DNA from 2 places in the Caballeronia sp. S22 genome. Region 1 is predicted to be linked to the other one. Evidence: predicted binding sites of a transcription regulator. Region 1 holds the regulator's gene; the other holds the start of a gene.

Region 1 (7,602 bases):
CATCGACGCGATTTCCGGCATGCCCGAGACGATCGGCAGGTCGGCGCTGTACACGCGCCCGAGTTCCTCCGCGCCCTGATGCACGTGGATGAGCGTCTGCTTCGTCTTCGGGATGTCGAGCAGCGTGTAGCCGCCCGTCGTCGATTCGCCCATGCGCGGGCCGAGCACGAAGAGCACGTCGGCATCGCGCACGCGCGCCGCGAGCGCCGGATTGATGCCGAGGCCGACATCGCCCGCATAGTTCGGATGCTCGTTCGACAGCGTGTCCTGATAGCGGAATGCGCAGCCCACCGGCAACCGCCATTGCTCGACGAAGCGCGCGAAGTCCTGCGTCGCCTCGAGCGTCCAGCCGCTGCCGCCCGCGATCACGAACGGCTTCTTCGCGTTGGCGAGCAGTTCGCGCAACCGGTCGATCTGCGCCGTCGACGGCGATGCCGCCACGCGCTGATAACGCGGCGCGGGCGGCGCTGCGGCGACCGCTTCGGTCAGCATGTCTTCGGGCAGCGCGAGCACGACCGGACCCGGACGGCCCGAGGTCGCCGTGTGAAACGCGTGGCTCATGTACTCCGGCACGCGGCGCGGATCGTCGATCTGCGCGACCCATTTCGCCATCTGCCCGAACATGCGCCGATAGTCGATTTCCTGAAACGCCTCGCGGTCCATGTGATCCCGCGCGCATTGGCCGATGAGCAGGATCATCGGCGTCGAATCCTGAAACGCGGTGTGCACGCCGATCGACGCGTGCGTCGCGCCCGGCCCACGCGTGACGATCGCGACGCCCGGTTTGCCCGTCAGCTTGCCGACCGCTTCGGCCATGTTTGCCGCGCCCGCCTCGTGGCGGCAGACGATCGTCTGAATCTGCGAGGTTTCGTCGTGCAGGGAATCGAGCACGGCGAGAAAGCTCTCGCCGGGCACGCAGAACACGCGCTCGACGCCGTGATGCACGAGCGCATCGACGAGAAGACGCGCGCCGGTAGTTTGATTGTCGGGAGAAGCGGATTGCGCGGAGGGGACAGCGGACGCCATGCGAAGAACTCTCCTGTGAGTGTCCGGATCGTCGCGGATGCGGGCCGGACCGTGAGCGAATTGCCCTAAAGCTTACGCCGTCGGGCGAGCACGCGGCCAGAAGCAAAGCGGAATTTTTTCCCGGCGCGCGCGACCTGTTCGCGCTGCCCGCGGCATTTCCATCAGCCGAAATACCCCTTTTTCTCGCCCCTTATCCAGCGATGGAGAAAGGGTGGAGTTCGCAATAATGGCTTCACTGAAAAGCGGACACGGCAACGAGCCAAGCGGGTCCGCCTCGCAAAGATCGCAGTTTCACCTCATCGGGGGCAAGTTTGAACATTCGTAAATTCATCGGCGCGAACAGCCGCGACGCATTGCGCCAGGTTCGTGAAGCGCTCGGCCCCGATGCCGTGGTGCTGTCCAATCGCACGCTGGATGATGGTTCCGTGGAGATCGTCGGTGTCGCGGACAGCGATATCGCGTCGATCTCGCCGGCCGCGAAGGAACAGGCCGTGCGCTCGGGGGGCTCGTCGCGCGCCGCGCTGGCCGCTGCGGCCGCCGCGCTGCCGGCGAAGCAATCCGCCGCGAATCCCTACGCGAGCGGGGACGTGTTTTCGTCGGTCTTCGGCGCAAACACCGACGCCGACGATGAAGACGATTTCGCGCACGAACACGAAGCCGCTTCCGACGAAGAAGCGCCGCGCACGATGGCCGACTCGAACCCGTGGCTGATCGAGCATGCGAAGCGCATCGCGCAGCAGGCGACGATGCCGTCGAACCGACCGCTGACGGCGTCCGCCGCGATCGCTCGCGGTATGGGCGTGCCGGTTCCTGTCGCCGCGCAAGAGACGCGCGCCGACAGAACGCCGGAAGCAGGCAAGTACGCGATTCGCCAGCAAGCGCATGCGCAAGCGAACCGCGCGGAGGCCATCGCTCAGGCGCGCGTTCAATCGAAGGTCGAAACGCCCGACTGGGCACGCGAAGCCGCGCAGGTCGCCGCACGCCGCGCCGCGCAGAAGATCAACGCGAGCGCGCCGCACGCCGAAGCACCGGCGGCGAGCACCGCGCCGGCTGCGCAGGAAGGCGCCTTCGAAGGTCTGCCGGCGAACGCGGCGGCGGTCGTGACGGAAGCGATCCGCGCACGCATGGAGCAGGTCGTCAACGAAACGGTGATGAACGAGCTTTCGTCGATGCGCTCGATGATGGAAGAGCACTTCTCCGGTCTGCTCTGGGGCGAGCGCCAGCGCCGCAACCCGACGGGCGGCGCGCTGACCAAGCGTCTCTTCGCCGCCGGTTTCTCCGCGCAACTCGTCCGCATGATGGTGGACAACATGCCGGAGATGGAAAGCGTGGAAGGCGCGCTCGAATGGGTGCAGGAAGTGCTCGAATCGAACATCCCGGTGATGGATAGCGAAGATGCGCTGATGGAACGCGGCGGCGTGTTCGCGCTGATGGGCCCGACGGGCGTCGGCAAGACGACGACCACCGCGAAGCTCGCGGCGCGCTGCGTGATGCGCTTCGGCGCAAGCAAGGTCGCGCTGCTCACGACCGACAGCTACCGGATCGGCGCGCACGAGCAACTGCGCATCTTCGGCAAGATTCTCGGCGTGTCGGTTCACGCGGTGAAGGACGCCGCGGACCTGCAGCTCGCGCTTTCCGAGCTGCGCAACAAACATATCGTGCTGATCGACACGATCGGCATGAGCCAGCGCGACCGCATGGTCTCCGACCAGATCGCGATGCTGTGCGGCGCGGGTCATCCGGTGCAGCGCATCCTGCTGCTCAACGCGACGAGCCACGGCGACACGCTCAACGAAGTCGTGCAGGCATACAAGAGCGCGGCGGATCAGCCGCCGCTCGCGGGCTGCATCCTGACCAAGCTCGACGAGGCGACGAATCTCGGCGGCGTGCTCGATACGGTCATCCGCTACAAGCTGCCGGTGCATTACGTGTCGACCGGCCAGAAGGTGCCGGAGAACCTGTACGTCGCGACCAAGCGTTTTCTCATCAAGAGCGCATTCTGCATTCCCCGCGACGGCTCGCCGTTCGTTCCGCAGGACGAAGAAGTGCCGGCGCTGCTCTCCGCATTGTCCGCGCGCGCCACGACCGAACTGCATGGGGTGCACTTTGGATAAGTTCGTGCTCGACCAGGCGGAAGGTCTGCGACGGCTGCTCACGCGTGCCGGTTCGCGCGTGGTGGCGGTTGCGGGCGGGCCGGCGGGCATCGGGTGCACGTCGGCGGTGGTGAATCTCGGCGCGGCGCTGTCCGTGCACGGCAAGGATGTGCTCGTGATCGACGAGCATCAGGACGCGGGATCGGTGAGCCGCATGCTGGGTTTGTCCGATGCAGGCACGCTCGCCGCGGTGATGTCCGGCCGCCGCGCGCTCGCCGATGTCGTCGAGCGCACGCCGTTCGGCTTCTCGCAGATCGCCGCGCCGCGCGACGAGCGCATCAGCCACGACGCCGCGCAGTGCCGCGCATTGCTCGATGGTCCGGCCGACATCGTTTTGATCGATGCGCAGCTGGACCGTCACGGCGCGCTGTCGACGCTCGCGGCTCAGGCGCATGACTTTCTCATCGTGACGCGGGTAGCCGCGTCGGCGATCACCGAGGCGTATGCGTGCATGAAGCGCCTGCACTACGCCCATGCGATCGGCCAGTTCCGCGTGCTCATCAATCACGTGCAGAACCCGGCTGACGCGGCGGTCGCGTTCGACAACCTGTCGGGCGTCGCGAGCCGGTATCTGGCCGTGTCGCTCGTGCAGGCAGGGTATGTGTCCGAGGATGCGCGCGTCGCTCGGGCAAAGGAACTCTCACGCTGCGCAGTCGAAGCGTTCCCGGCCACGGCCGCGGCACGCGACTACCGCGCGATCGCGGCGGAGCTCCTCCACTGGCCGATGCGCCCCGCGCCGTACATGCGCGCGGCGAACGGCCAGCCAGACGCGCGAATTCCGGTTGGCGACTCTGAACAGGGCGGGCGGGAGGCGGCGCATCGTGTGGCCGCGCTTCACGACTTTGCAATGAGCAGCACGGCGTCGATGTGATCAAGATAGGTGACCATGATGTATAACGCCCAAGGCAAACTCTCACAGTCGGACGTCCTGACGAAATATGCGCCGCTCGTTCGTCGGCTGGGGCTTCAGCTCGTCGCCAAGATGCCGGCGAGCGTCGATCTCGACGATCTCATCCAGGCCGGCATGATCGGTCTGCTGGACGCGGCGAGCCGCTACAAGGAAGATCAAGGCGCGCAATTCGAAACCTACGCGAGCCAGCGCATTCGCGGCGCGATGCTCGACGAGCTGCGCGCCAACGACTGGCTGCCGCGCAGCATGCGCAAGACGTCGCGCGAAGTGGAATCGGCGGTGCATAAGGTCGAGCAGAACCTCGGCCGCTCCGCGAGCGAGACGGAGATCGCCGAGCACATGAAGATGCCGCTCGATGAATATCAGTCGATGCTCCAGGATCTGCACGGCAGCCAGCTGATCTACTACGAAGACTTCGACCGCTCCGCTGACGACGAGCCGTTCCTCGACCGTTATTGTGTCGATCGCTCGGACCCGCTTTCGGCGCTGCTCGACGACAGCCTGCGCGGCGCGCTGATCGAAGCGATCGACAAGCTGCCCGAGCGCGAGAAGCTGCTCATGAGCCTTTACTACGAACGCGGCCTGAACCTGCGCGAAATCGGCGCGGTGATGGAAGTGAGCGAATCGCGCGTGTGCCAGCTGCACAGCCAGGCGGTCGCACGTCTGCGCACGAAGCTGCGCGAGCAGGCGTGGACGAGCGTCGAGGCCTGATTCAGTTCGTTTCGAAGTCGCGCGTTTCGGCGAAGACCGTTTTCCCTTCGCCGAGACTTTTCGCGCGATACATCGCACGATCGGCGGCGCGCAGCACGGCGGTGATGCCGGATTGCTGCGCGCTCGTCGCGCTCGAAAGCAGACACGCGCCGATGCTCGCCGATACCGACACCGGCCGCTCCTGCACCGATGTCATCGCGTCGAGAATCGAGTGAATGCTGTCGGCCACCGATAGCACCGCCGCGCGGTCGCGCACCTGATGTGCGAGCACGACGAACTCGTCGCCGCCCAGACGCGCGATGGTGTCCGACTTGCGCATGCGCTTCGCGAGCGATTGCGCGAAGGCTTGCAGCAGCATGTCGCCGACGGCGTGACCGTAGGTATCGTTCACTTCCTTGAAGCCGTCGAGATCGATGAGAAGGAGCGCGGTGGCATCGTCGCCATCGGTTTCGCGCGCGGTCATCGCACGATCGACGATCCGTTCGAGCGCGTATCGGTTGGACAGGCCCGTGAGCGGATCGGTCGATGCCTGACGCGCGAGATCGCGATTCGCATTGCCGAGGCGATCGACGAGTACGCTCAAATACACCGATGCGCCCAGCACGCTCAAACCGAGCCCGATCGCGGCGGGAAGATTGGCGCGCCACCACGGCTGCCAGACGCCGAGCGCCATCACGACGATAAGCGCCGTCGCGCACGACACCGCGAGCGTGCGCTTGCCGTAACGGCATCCCGAGCCGATCAGAAACCAGAACATCACCCAGATGAGCGGCAGCGCGATCGCGCCGCCCGCTGCAAGCGCGAGCCCGAGCAGCGTTTGATCGGCGATGGTCGTGACCGTGAGACGCTTCTCCGACGGCGTGCTCATGCGGCTGACGATCAGCAGCGTGGCCGCACCGTAAGACACGTAGAGCGCGATGAGACGCGCGACCGCCAGTGCATCGTAGGAAGGGCGGAGCCACGCGAAGATGCCGTAGGCCAGAAGAACCGCCGCCCCCATCCAGACCCGCAGCGTGGCCTGCTCGCGCTCGGGATTCCGGTGCTCGGACCATGCGAAGGCATAAGGCCGGCGTGCCGGTTGATGCGCCTGCTCCATACTGAACCCCTGGATGGTGATTTCTTTCTTTTATCTTGCTGTCGTGTACTGCGGCCCCGTCGCGTGGCATCGGCTTTATGGCGTGGTATCGAATTGCGCCGAGCGAGCGATCCGCTATTTTGCAACGTTTTGCGAAGACGCTGTGTTTCGTGTAATAACGGCTTTCGCACTTCTATTTCCGATTCACCGTGATGCGCGACGAATCCATTTCTCTGGTCGGCGAATGGCTGCCGGTCTGCAATAGCGAAGACGTTCCCGAAGGCGGCGCGCGCGGCTTTGTCGTCGCCGATGAGCGCATCGTCGTGTGGCGCGACAGTATCGGCGCGGCGCATGTGTGGCGCGATTACTGTCCGCATCGCGGCGCGCAGTTGTCGCTCGGGCACGTGATGCGCGATCAGATCGTGTGCCCGTATCACGGCTGGCGTTACGACATCGAAGGGCAGTGCTTGCGGATTCCATCGAATCCATCTTTGCGTCCTCCGAAGCGTGCCTGCGCGACGACGTTCGTCAGCGAGGAGAAGTACGGCGTCGTGTGGATGTGCTTCGGCGAGCCGGCCTACGCGCTCGATTTCTTTCCCGAAGCCGCGATTCCCGGTGGCCGGCGCATCAATCTCGCGCCGCAGACGGTGAGGTCATCGGCGCCGCGCGTCGTCGAAAATTTTCTCGATATGGCGCACTTTTCGTTCGTGCATGTGGGGATTCTGGGCGAGGACGCGCACACGGAAGTGCCGGATTATGAAGTCGTGCAGACTTCCGATGGCGGACTGGAGGCGCGGCAGTGTCGGTACTGGCAACCCGCGGGGATTCCTGGACAGGGCGGCGGCGCGATGATCGATTATGTGTATCGCGCGAAGCGTCCGTTGATCGCGAGTCTCACGAAGATGGCGTCAGGCGGACAGGGTGCGCTGCATATCATGCTGGCGGCGTCGCCGGTGACGCAGACGGAAACGCGCGCGTGGCTCGTGTCGATTCATGAGGACGACGCGACGCATTCCGATCAGGCGCTTTACGACTTCAATATGGAAATACTGATGCAGGACACGCCGATCGTCGAGTCGCAATGGCCTCGGCGTCTGCCGCTCGATCTCGATGCGGAGTTGCATCAGCGGTGTGATCGGATGGCGGTGGCTTACCGGAGATGGCTGGCGGGGATGGGGTTCGGCTGGGGGACGATTCTCGCGGAAGCCGAATGATCGCGCGTCGCGGAGAAGGATTGGCGCGCCCGGCTGGGATCGAACCAGCAACCCCTGCCTTCGGAGGGCAGTACTCTATCCATTGAGCTACGGGCGCATCGGGGAGAGGCCTTGCGTGAGGGAAGCGCCAAAAGACAAACGGCTGCTGCAAGGCCCAACGAATCCGAGAGAATACCTGTTTTCCGTGACTTCGTCCATCGCACGGGGTTGGACGCATCGCGCGAAGCATCACACGATTCGGGTAAACGCCCGCACTGCCGCCACAGCCACCTCGCGCCGACAGTTAAGCGTTCCGTCTATAATCGACCGTGCCTTTCCCCAGGCGCGCCCAAGCGCAATGCGGTAGCTGTCACGCTGTCACTGAACCGACTCACACCAAAAAACGGGAGACGAGACAAGCATGAGCGAAGCACCCCACGGAGCCCCGATCAAGACGCCCGGCCAACTCATCGCCGCGATCATCGCGGGATTCGGCATCCCGGTCGCCATCATCATCCTGCTCGCGGTTTATGT
Region 2 (7,602 bases), on a different replicon from region 1:
GACAGCGCCGAGACCTTGCGCGCCCTCCTGCCCTTGCTGCAACAGAAGACGGACCTCGCGTGGCGCAAGGACATCGAAGGCTGGGTCGAAGACTGGTGGAAGACATTGGAGAAGCGCGCGATAACGCCCGCGAAAGGCGGCGTGAATCCGCAGCGCACCGTGTGGGAGTTGTCGCCGCGCGTGCCCGCGAATGCGATCGTCACGAGCGATTCGGGATCGGTCGCGAACTGGTACGCGCGCGATCTGAAGGTGAAGCGCGGCATGATGTGCTCGCTGTCTGGCGGCCTTGCATCGATGGGCGCGGCCGTGCCGTATGCGATCGCCGCGAAGTTCGCGTATCCGGAGCGGCCGGTGATTGCGCTCGTCGGCGATGGCGCGATGCAGATGAACAACATGGCCGAACTCATCACGGTCGCGAAGTACTGGAAGCAATGGTCGAATCCGCGCTGGATCTGCATGGTGCTCAATAACGAGGACCTGAATCAGGTCACGTGGGAGCAGCGCGTGATGGAAGGCGATCCGAAGTTCGAGGCGTCGCAGGACATTCCATCGGTGCCTTATCACAAGTTCGCGGAAACGATCGGTTTGAAGGGCTTTTATGTCGACGATGCGGAGCGCATGGCGGCTGTGTGGGACGAAGCGCTGGCGGCGGATCGTCCCGTGGTGATCGAGGTGAAGGCCGATCCGAACGTGCCGCCGTTGCCGCCGCATATCACGTTGCAGCAGGCGAAGGCGTTCGCGACCACGCTCATGAAGGGTGATCCGAGTCAGGCGAACGTGATCGTCGATACGGCGAAGCAGGTGCTTGGTGCGGTGTTGCCGGGGCATAAGGAGAAGTAAGACGCGTGCGGCCGTACATCTGTCCAGAACGCACTCATCTCTCGAAGTAATTTTCGGCTAAGTCAAGCGAGCGACACTGCGCGGGTGCCCACATCTCCGGCACCCCACCGCCGCTCCCCCACCGGACGAGCGCGCCCCGCTACGCATCCGAGCCGATCAAGCACCATGGTTTTAACCCCCGACACCATCGTCATCATTATCGCTGCCGGCCTGTTTTGCGGCTTTCTCAACGCGGTCGCCTCTTCGGGATCTGCCGTATCCCTTCCGGTTCTGATGTCGGTCGGTCTGCATGCCGTCACCGCCAATGCGACCAACCGCGTTCCGGTTCTCGTCGGCGCCATTGCTGCCACGGTTGGACTGGCGCGACGCGGGGCCATCCCCTGGAGACGCACGCTGAGCACGGCCGGTCCGATCACGCTGGGCGCGGCAGCGGGCGCGCTGCTGAGCGAACGGATTCCCGGTCACGATCTTCGAATGGTGATCGTGGCGGCCGTGGCCGTCGCGCTCGTTCTCATCCTCACCAACCTAAAGAAGCTGTTGAACTCGGCCGCCAAAGGCGACGCGCGAGTCGACTGGAAGGTGATGCTTCTGCTTTTCTGCGTCGGCGTCTGGACAGGCTTCATCGTGCTGGATGCCGGAACGTACATGCTGCTCGTTCTCGTCCTGGCGGCGGACTTCGCGCTGCCCGAGGCGAACGCCCTCAGAAATGTCGCGACCGCCACGGCGACCGCGGTGGCAATGGCAATCTTCGCCGGGCACGAGAGCGTCGACTGGACGACGGGCGGCATCATGGCGCTCGGCAGCGTCGCCGGTGGCCTGCTGGGTGCGCGGCTCGCCATCTCCGACCAGGCGCGGCGCTGGATCGTGGGCCTTCTCATCGTCGTGATCGTGGGCGAGCTGGCTAACCTGTCGATACGTTACTTCGCTCACTTGCTGCACTGATCGAAGACGCGCCTCCCAGTAATTCTGAGCTAAGTCGCCGCCGACATCATGACGTTGACCGGGCCGCGGATCCCGCACCCTGATTCAAGGAGAAACGTCATGAAAACAGATTTCCTGCACGGCGAGCAGAATGCCGCCCCTATCGATATTCCGGCCATCGGGCTGCGTCTTCAGGTACGCATCGCTTCGAAAGCGACGGGAGCATCGGCGACGCTACTCGAAACAACGGATCAGCCCGGGTTCGGCCCGCCGCAGCATCGGCATGAGATTGAGACGGAAGTCTTTCATGTCGTGCAAGGCCGTTATCTTTTCGACGTGGACGGAAAGCAGACCATCGTTAGCGCAGGCGAGACGATAGTCGCGAAACAAGGCACCACGCACCGTTTCATCAACATCGACGATCAACCGTCGCGCATGCTGGTGCTGGTCACGCCCGGCTGGGATGCCACCCGGTTTTTTAGCGAACTCGGTGACGTGATGGCGAATGGTTCGCCGGACCCGGCGGTGTTGAAAGCATTCGGCGACGAGTGGCGCATCGAGTTTGTCGGTCCGCCGCTTACCATGCCCGCCGAACTCGCGCCCGACGCGTTGAGCGCGTAACGGGCGTACGCGCGGTCAGATGCGGCTGCTCGCTTGCAGCAGGTCGCGCGCGGTGCTCAGCATGCCGTCGGCGATATTGCCCGAATCGATCTTGTAGCTACCGTCACGCAGCGCGGCCTTGATCGACTCGACCTTGGCCGTATCGATATCGGAACCGCTCGATTCTCCCAGCGCAGACATCGACGACAGATTCACCGTCGAGTTCAGCGCACCGGCGGCGCTCACCGACTGCACGGCGCCTTTCGTCGCGCGTTGCGTGTCGTTCTGGGCGGCTGCGAGCGTGTAGTTAATGGATTCGATTTTCATGGTGTCTACTCCCGACGTGTTGAATCCTTTAACGGTCCGGGGTTTGAAATCTTCACCATGCGCGGGAACGCGTGACCGATCCCGACGTTCGTCACCACCCGCGGAGCCTTGTCGGGCGGGCGTCTCAGTCGTTTGAAACAAATTGAAACAAAGTGTGAGCAAAGCCACACAAGGGCGATCGGATCAACTCGCGATGGCTCGAACGCGTCGCGCTGCGGCGCGCATGCGCCGGCACTTTTGCTTCTCCAGCCATTGCAGCGACTCCTGCACGACTTCGGGCGGAACGTCGTCGAATGAGGCGTCGCGAATCAGCATTTCACTCGCGGCGATGTCGTTGAACTGGCCGAGCTTGTTCTGCACGGACGTCAATTCCTTGATCGTGCGATCGTGTCCGCCCTTGATCACGGGCTGAAAAAATTCGAGCAAATAGCGCAGCTTCTTGCCGGCCTTGCGAACGTCGTGGAGATCTTCTTCGTGGGCGGTCTCGTTACGCGATGCATATCGGCTGCGCTTCTTCAGCGCGCGCTCCGCCCGGCGAACACGATCCTCCGCGAAGTCCCGAATGGGAAGATCGTTGCAACTCGACTCCAGTGCGATCTGCGCGCGAAGCAGGACGTCGTTGAGGAACGACTCGACATCATCGCTCTTGATCATCGTCTGGCTATGCACCACGGCCTGCGCCCGCTTTTCTCGCGCGGCGGCCACGAGAATGCCCATCGATGCACGCGACGCCTGCGCGGCTTTCAGAAGATCGCCGGCGATATCCCAGTCTCGCGTTCCACCGGCCACGGCGGCCAGGCGCTTGAATTCTTCGGTGGCGTGTGCGGTCGCTTCTTCGCCGAGATAAGGCGAATAGGCCCAGTACAAGGCACGCAGTTTTCTGAAGGAGACGCGAAGCTGATGGAATGCTTCGGCATCGCAATCCGTGGCGACTTCTCGCGCCCGCCGCACGGCTTCGGCGACCACGGGTGCCGCCAATGATGAAAACGTGCTCGCGATTGATTCCGCGTCGGATGTCGATGAATCGGCCGGTCGTCGGCCTTCCTTGAAATTGATCGGCCGGGGCAACGGCCAGTCAGCATCCATATCCACCATCGAGGCCTCGAGTCAGACAGAATTTTGGTGGACTTGACCATACCACAGCGAAGTACCCGAAAGCTGAACTCGATGACGATTTGATGAAGGTAGAACCCGTTTATCGATCGGCGAATTCGACGCGGTTGCGCCCGCCTCGCTTGGCGCGATAAAGCGCTGCATCGGCCGACGCATAGGCCGTGTCGAAGCCGGCTCCGGCTTCATTGTTGCTGATGCCGAAACTCGCGGTGATGCGGCGATCGACCGGCGGAACAATCAGCGAATCGCTGATGGCTTCGCGCATGCGTTCCGCGAGAATTGCGGCGCTGGAAGGATCATGACCGGGCAACAGCACCGTGAATTCCTCTCCACCCACGCGCCCGATGAAGCCGCGCTCGCCCACGATTCGCCGCAGACAATCGACGACGCCCAGTATCACTGCGTCGCCTGTGGGATGGCCGAAATCGTCGTTGATCCGTTTGAACTCGTCGATGTCCAGGACAATCATCACCGCGCTGTTCGTGCGCAGCATCTTGCCGGTCCGCTCGATCACGGCGCTGCGATTGAGCACGCCTGTCAGCGCATCGTGCGACGCGCGATGTTCGAGCTGCGTGGCAAGCGCCTGCATCTCGCGCTCGGCACGATCGCTTCTGCCGATCAAACGCCGCGTGTCGCGCATCAGCCGCTCGAAATGATCGATGAGTTCGCCAAGCGACTCGCGATATACATGCGCATCCGCATCGGCGGCCGCATGCACGGCGCGGGCTTTCACGAGCGCCGCGCTCTCTTTCTGAAACAGATCGGGCGCCGCGTCCGGAGGCAGATCAGGCGAGGATGTCGAGGGCATCCTTAACGTCCCTGATAGATGATGGGACGATCCGTGAATTCGATTGCGCCGAAATCGGCCTTCAGCTCTTCGCCGAATTCGGCAATCGTCTCGTCTTCTTCATCGTGATACCAGTTCATCAGCACGCGGCTTCCCGATTGACCCGCCTGATCGAGCGCGTCGAACATGCTGAACAGCATCTTGGTGCTCGAACTATTGAAGTAAGTCAGCGCGACATCGATGGTGATCACAGCGCCCGCGTTCTCGGCCAGATACTTGCGCATCTGCTCGATGACAGGCGCATAAAAAGCCGCCGCGTTTTCCGGGTATGACTCGCCCTTGAGCGACAACGCGTGCTGGTCGAAACGAAAATCGACCTCGGGCGACGTCGTCGTGGCGGCGATATAGAGGTTATCCATGGTTCTTGCGCCTTCCTGCTCAGATTTTGGCCATGAGGCAAAACAGCGTGGTTCCGGGATCGTCGGCACGCGGGTGAAAAGCAAACTCGAGCGGCGCACTCGCATCGCGCGCCATCGTGAGAAATCCAAGGCCCGCGCCCTTGCTGTCTTCCGGCGTGTCGGACCGCAGCGATAGCTTGTACGCCTGCCTGATTTCTTCAAGCGACATATTGCGCAGGGGTTCGAGCTTATTGCGCAGATTCTCGACTTCCGCGGTCGCCATCGGATTGACGCATAACATCACGTGATGCTCGCCGTCCTTCGAGATGCAGACTGCTCCCTCGCGTATGGCTCCCGCCGTCTCGCCGCCCGCTTTCAATGCGTCCGACGAGTAGTGAACGATGTTCTGCGACAGTTCGACAAAGGACGAAAAAAGCTTGCGGCGAGTCGGCGCGTTCACGCCCGCGACTTCCAGCTGCAGCTTGACCACCTCGCCCATCGCCGCGACGATGTTATGCGAGAAATAGCCCTTGTGATAGAAGAGAACATTGCGTCGCCGCGCCAGATCGAAAAAGGCGCTGTCTTGATCGAGTAGTTGAGACATTCTGGAAATTGACTAGATACGGGCACAAAAAAACGTAACGTCATCGCGGCGCGGTTGCGTGCGTTGCCAGTCGGCGAGTGCGAGCCGAAGCGCTTCGCAGATCGTCGACGGTGGCTCTGCCCGATGTTCGCGAATGACGTCGAGCGCGCGGCGCCGGCCGAAAGAAATGCTTCGCGGGCCGCCAATCTGATCCGTCAGTCCGTCCGTGCAAATGAAGAAGAGGCTGCCCTTCGGTAATGAAATGGCGTGCGCCTTCCATTCATAGTTTGCGCGGCTATCGACATAACCTACGCCCATGCGATCGGGCGCGATCGTTTCGAACTCTGTCGCGTCAGGCGACAGGATATGCAACGCAATCCTCGCCCCCGCGAAATGCAGCATGCTCTTTGCGGCATCGAACCAGAAGAATGCGGAATCCAGCCCGTCGTTGGATTGCGGTCCTCCGCTCGCGTTGTTCACCTGCCCGAGCAAGCCCTTCACGTTGCGGTTGAGCGCCGACAGCAAGGCGGCCGGATCGCGCGGTCCCATCTGTTCGAGCGCCTTCGAGAGAGACGCCGAAGCGAGCAGCGTCATGAACGCGCCGGGCACGCCGTGACCGGTGCAATCGGCTATCGCGCCGAACCAGTCGCCGGAGTTCGCCGCGAAATGATAGAAGTCGCCGCCGACCACGTCGCGCGGTTCCCAGACCATTGCGGCATCGCGTATATGCGTCGACAAGGTTTCATCGGAAGTACGCAGCATCGCGCGTTGAATCACGCTCGCGTACTCGATGCTCTGCATGATCTGGCGGTTCTTCTCCGCCTGCATTTCCGCTACGGCGCTGACGAGTTCCAGTCCGCTGCCCACGCCCGTGAAGCGGCCGCCGCGCGTGACGATGAAACCATCGACGAGCGCTTTCTCGCCGGCCTCGACGGTCCTGAACGCAAGCGTTTCGATGCTCTCGTCCGCATCGACGATCAAAGGCTCCTTGTCCATGAACGCGATGCAGGTCTTCTTATCGTATAGCTCGCGATGAAAAGGCTTGCTCATTTGCGACATGAAGATATCCCGGTTGATCAGGCCGATGGGACGAAGGCCATCGATGACCGCGAGACTTCCCATGTCACGACGTGCCGAGAAAATCTCCATCACGAGCGAGTTGGAGTCCTCTGCATCGACGAACGGCACTTCCTGACATAAGTCTCCCGCCGTGCGTGGCTCTATCTGGGCAGAAGATCGGCGAAACCTGGAAAACGCTGGCTGCATGGCACGCGGATGACATATGAAGAAACCCCGCACGCTACGGTTTCTGTGTGTACTTTATGTGTCAGATCAAAGAAAGATAGGCCGATTAGCGCGAATGTGGAGAACGATCGTTCGCGCAATCGTTTGCCCTGTGCGACGAGAAGCAATCGCCGTCGTCTGCGATATCTGACACTCGACTGACAACACCGCGCGGATCGGCGTATCTTTACTTCCCAGCGCACTCCCTTCGGGCTTGCCGCCAGTCGCGTGCGAAGGCAATGGCCCGTGCCCGGTGCGTCTGACTAACTTCTTCAAAAAGGAGAATCACAATGAATGCACGAAAACCACTTGCACTGGCGGCTGGCATCCTCGCCGTCGCGGTATCGCTGAATGCGGGAATCGGCAGCGCATACGCTCAGAGCAGCGACGTCGCGCCGGCGACATCGGCCGCGCCGAGCGCCAAATCCACGAAGGCCGCGAACCGGCAACTCGCCAAGGACGTGCGCAAGAGCCTGACCAAGGTGAAGGGTTTGAGTGTGTCGAACATATCGGTTCGTGCTAACGGCGGCGCTGTGACGCTCGCGGGCACCGTCCCCGACGCCGCGCAGATCGACAAGGCAACCGAGGCCGCGAAGGGAACGGCTGGCGTGACATCCGTCAGGAACGCGTTGACGATTCGCGAGATCGGGCAATAAGAAAGCCGCTCGCCGCGACATGGACCGACCACGAGAATCAAGGTCGGTCCGTGGCGGATAGCGCCGCGGATAGGAATTTACCCCGAGAACCGA

Evidence for each region. The regulator FliA, encoded in region 1, starts transcription of late flagellar genes. The targets are predictions, from matches to a motif close to CTAAAGTTTNNNNNNNNNNNGCCGNTA.
Region 2: flgM (flagellar biosynthesis anti-sigma factor FlgM) is a predicted target of FliA. The motif match lies at 2,718-2,744, and genes of this name have one in related genera.

Annotation. Positions count from the first base shown of each region.
Region 1 covers NZ_OZ180035.1:209,652-217,253, forward strand. Annotated here, with positions in the region: gene ACEN42_RS00955 (thiamine pyrophosphate-binding protein) at 1-1,026, opposite strand, end outside; gene flhF (flagellar biosynthesis protein FlhF) at 1,338-3,140, shown strand; gene ACEN42_RS00965 (MinD/ParA family protein) at 3,133-4,050, shown strand; gene ACEN42_RS00970 (RNA polymerase sigma factor FliA) at 4,066-4,800, shown strand; gene ACEN42_RS00975 (diguanylate cyclase) at 4,802-5,896, opposite strand; gene ACEN42_RS00980 (Rieske 2Fe-2S domain-containing protein) at 6,088-7,089, shown strand; tRNA gene ACEN42_RS00985 (tRNA-Arg) at 7,111-7,186, opposite strand; gene ACEN42_RS00990 (cytochrome c5 family protein) at 7,490-7,602, shown strand, end outside.
Region 2 covers NZ_OZ180039.1:971,859-979,460, forward strand. Annotated here, with positions in the region: gene ACEN42_RS36200 (thiamine pyrophosphate-requiring protein) at 1-840, shown strand, start outside; gene ACEN42_RS36205 (sulfite exporter TauE/SafE family protein) at 1,006-1,782, shown strand; gene ACEN42_RS36210 (cupin domain-containing protein) at 1,831-2,382, shown strand; gene flgM (flagellar biosynthesis anti-sigma factor FlgM) at 2,398-2,688, opposite strand; gene ACEN42_RS36220 (CHAD domain-containing protein) at 2,872-3,780, opposite strand; gene ACEN42_RS36225 (GGDEF domain-containing protein) at 3,884-4,609, opposite strand; gene ACEN42_RS36230 (DUF1987 domain-containing protein) at 4,612-5,007, opposite strand; gene ACEN42_RS36235 (SiaB family protein kinase) at 5,027-5,590, opposite strand; gene ACEN42_RS36240 (SpoIIE family protein phosphatase) at 5,603-6,835, opposite strand; gene ACEN42_RS36245 (BON domain-containing protein) at 7,144-7,509, shown strand.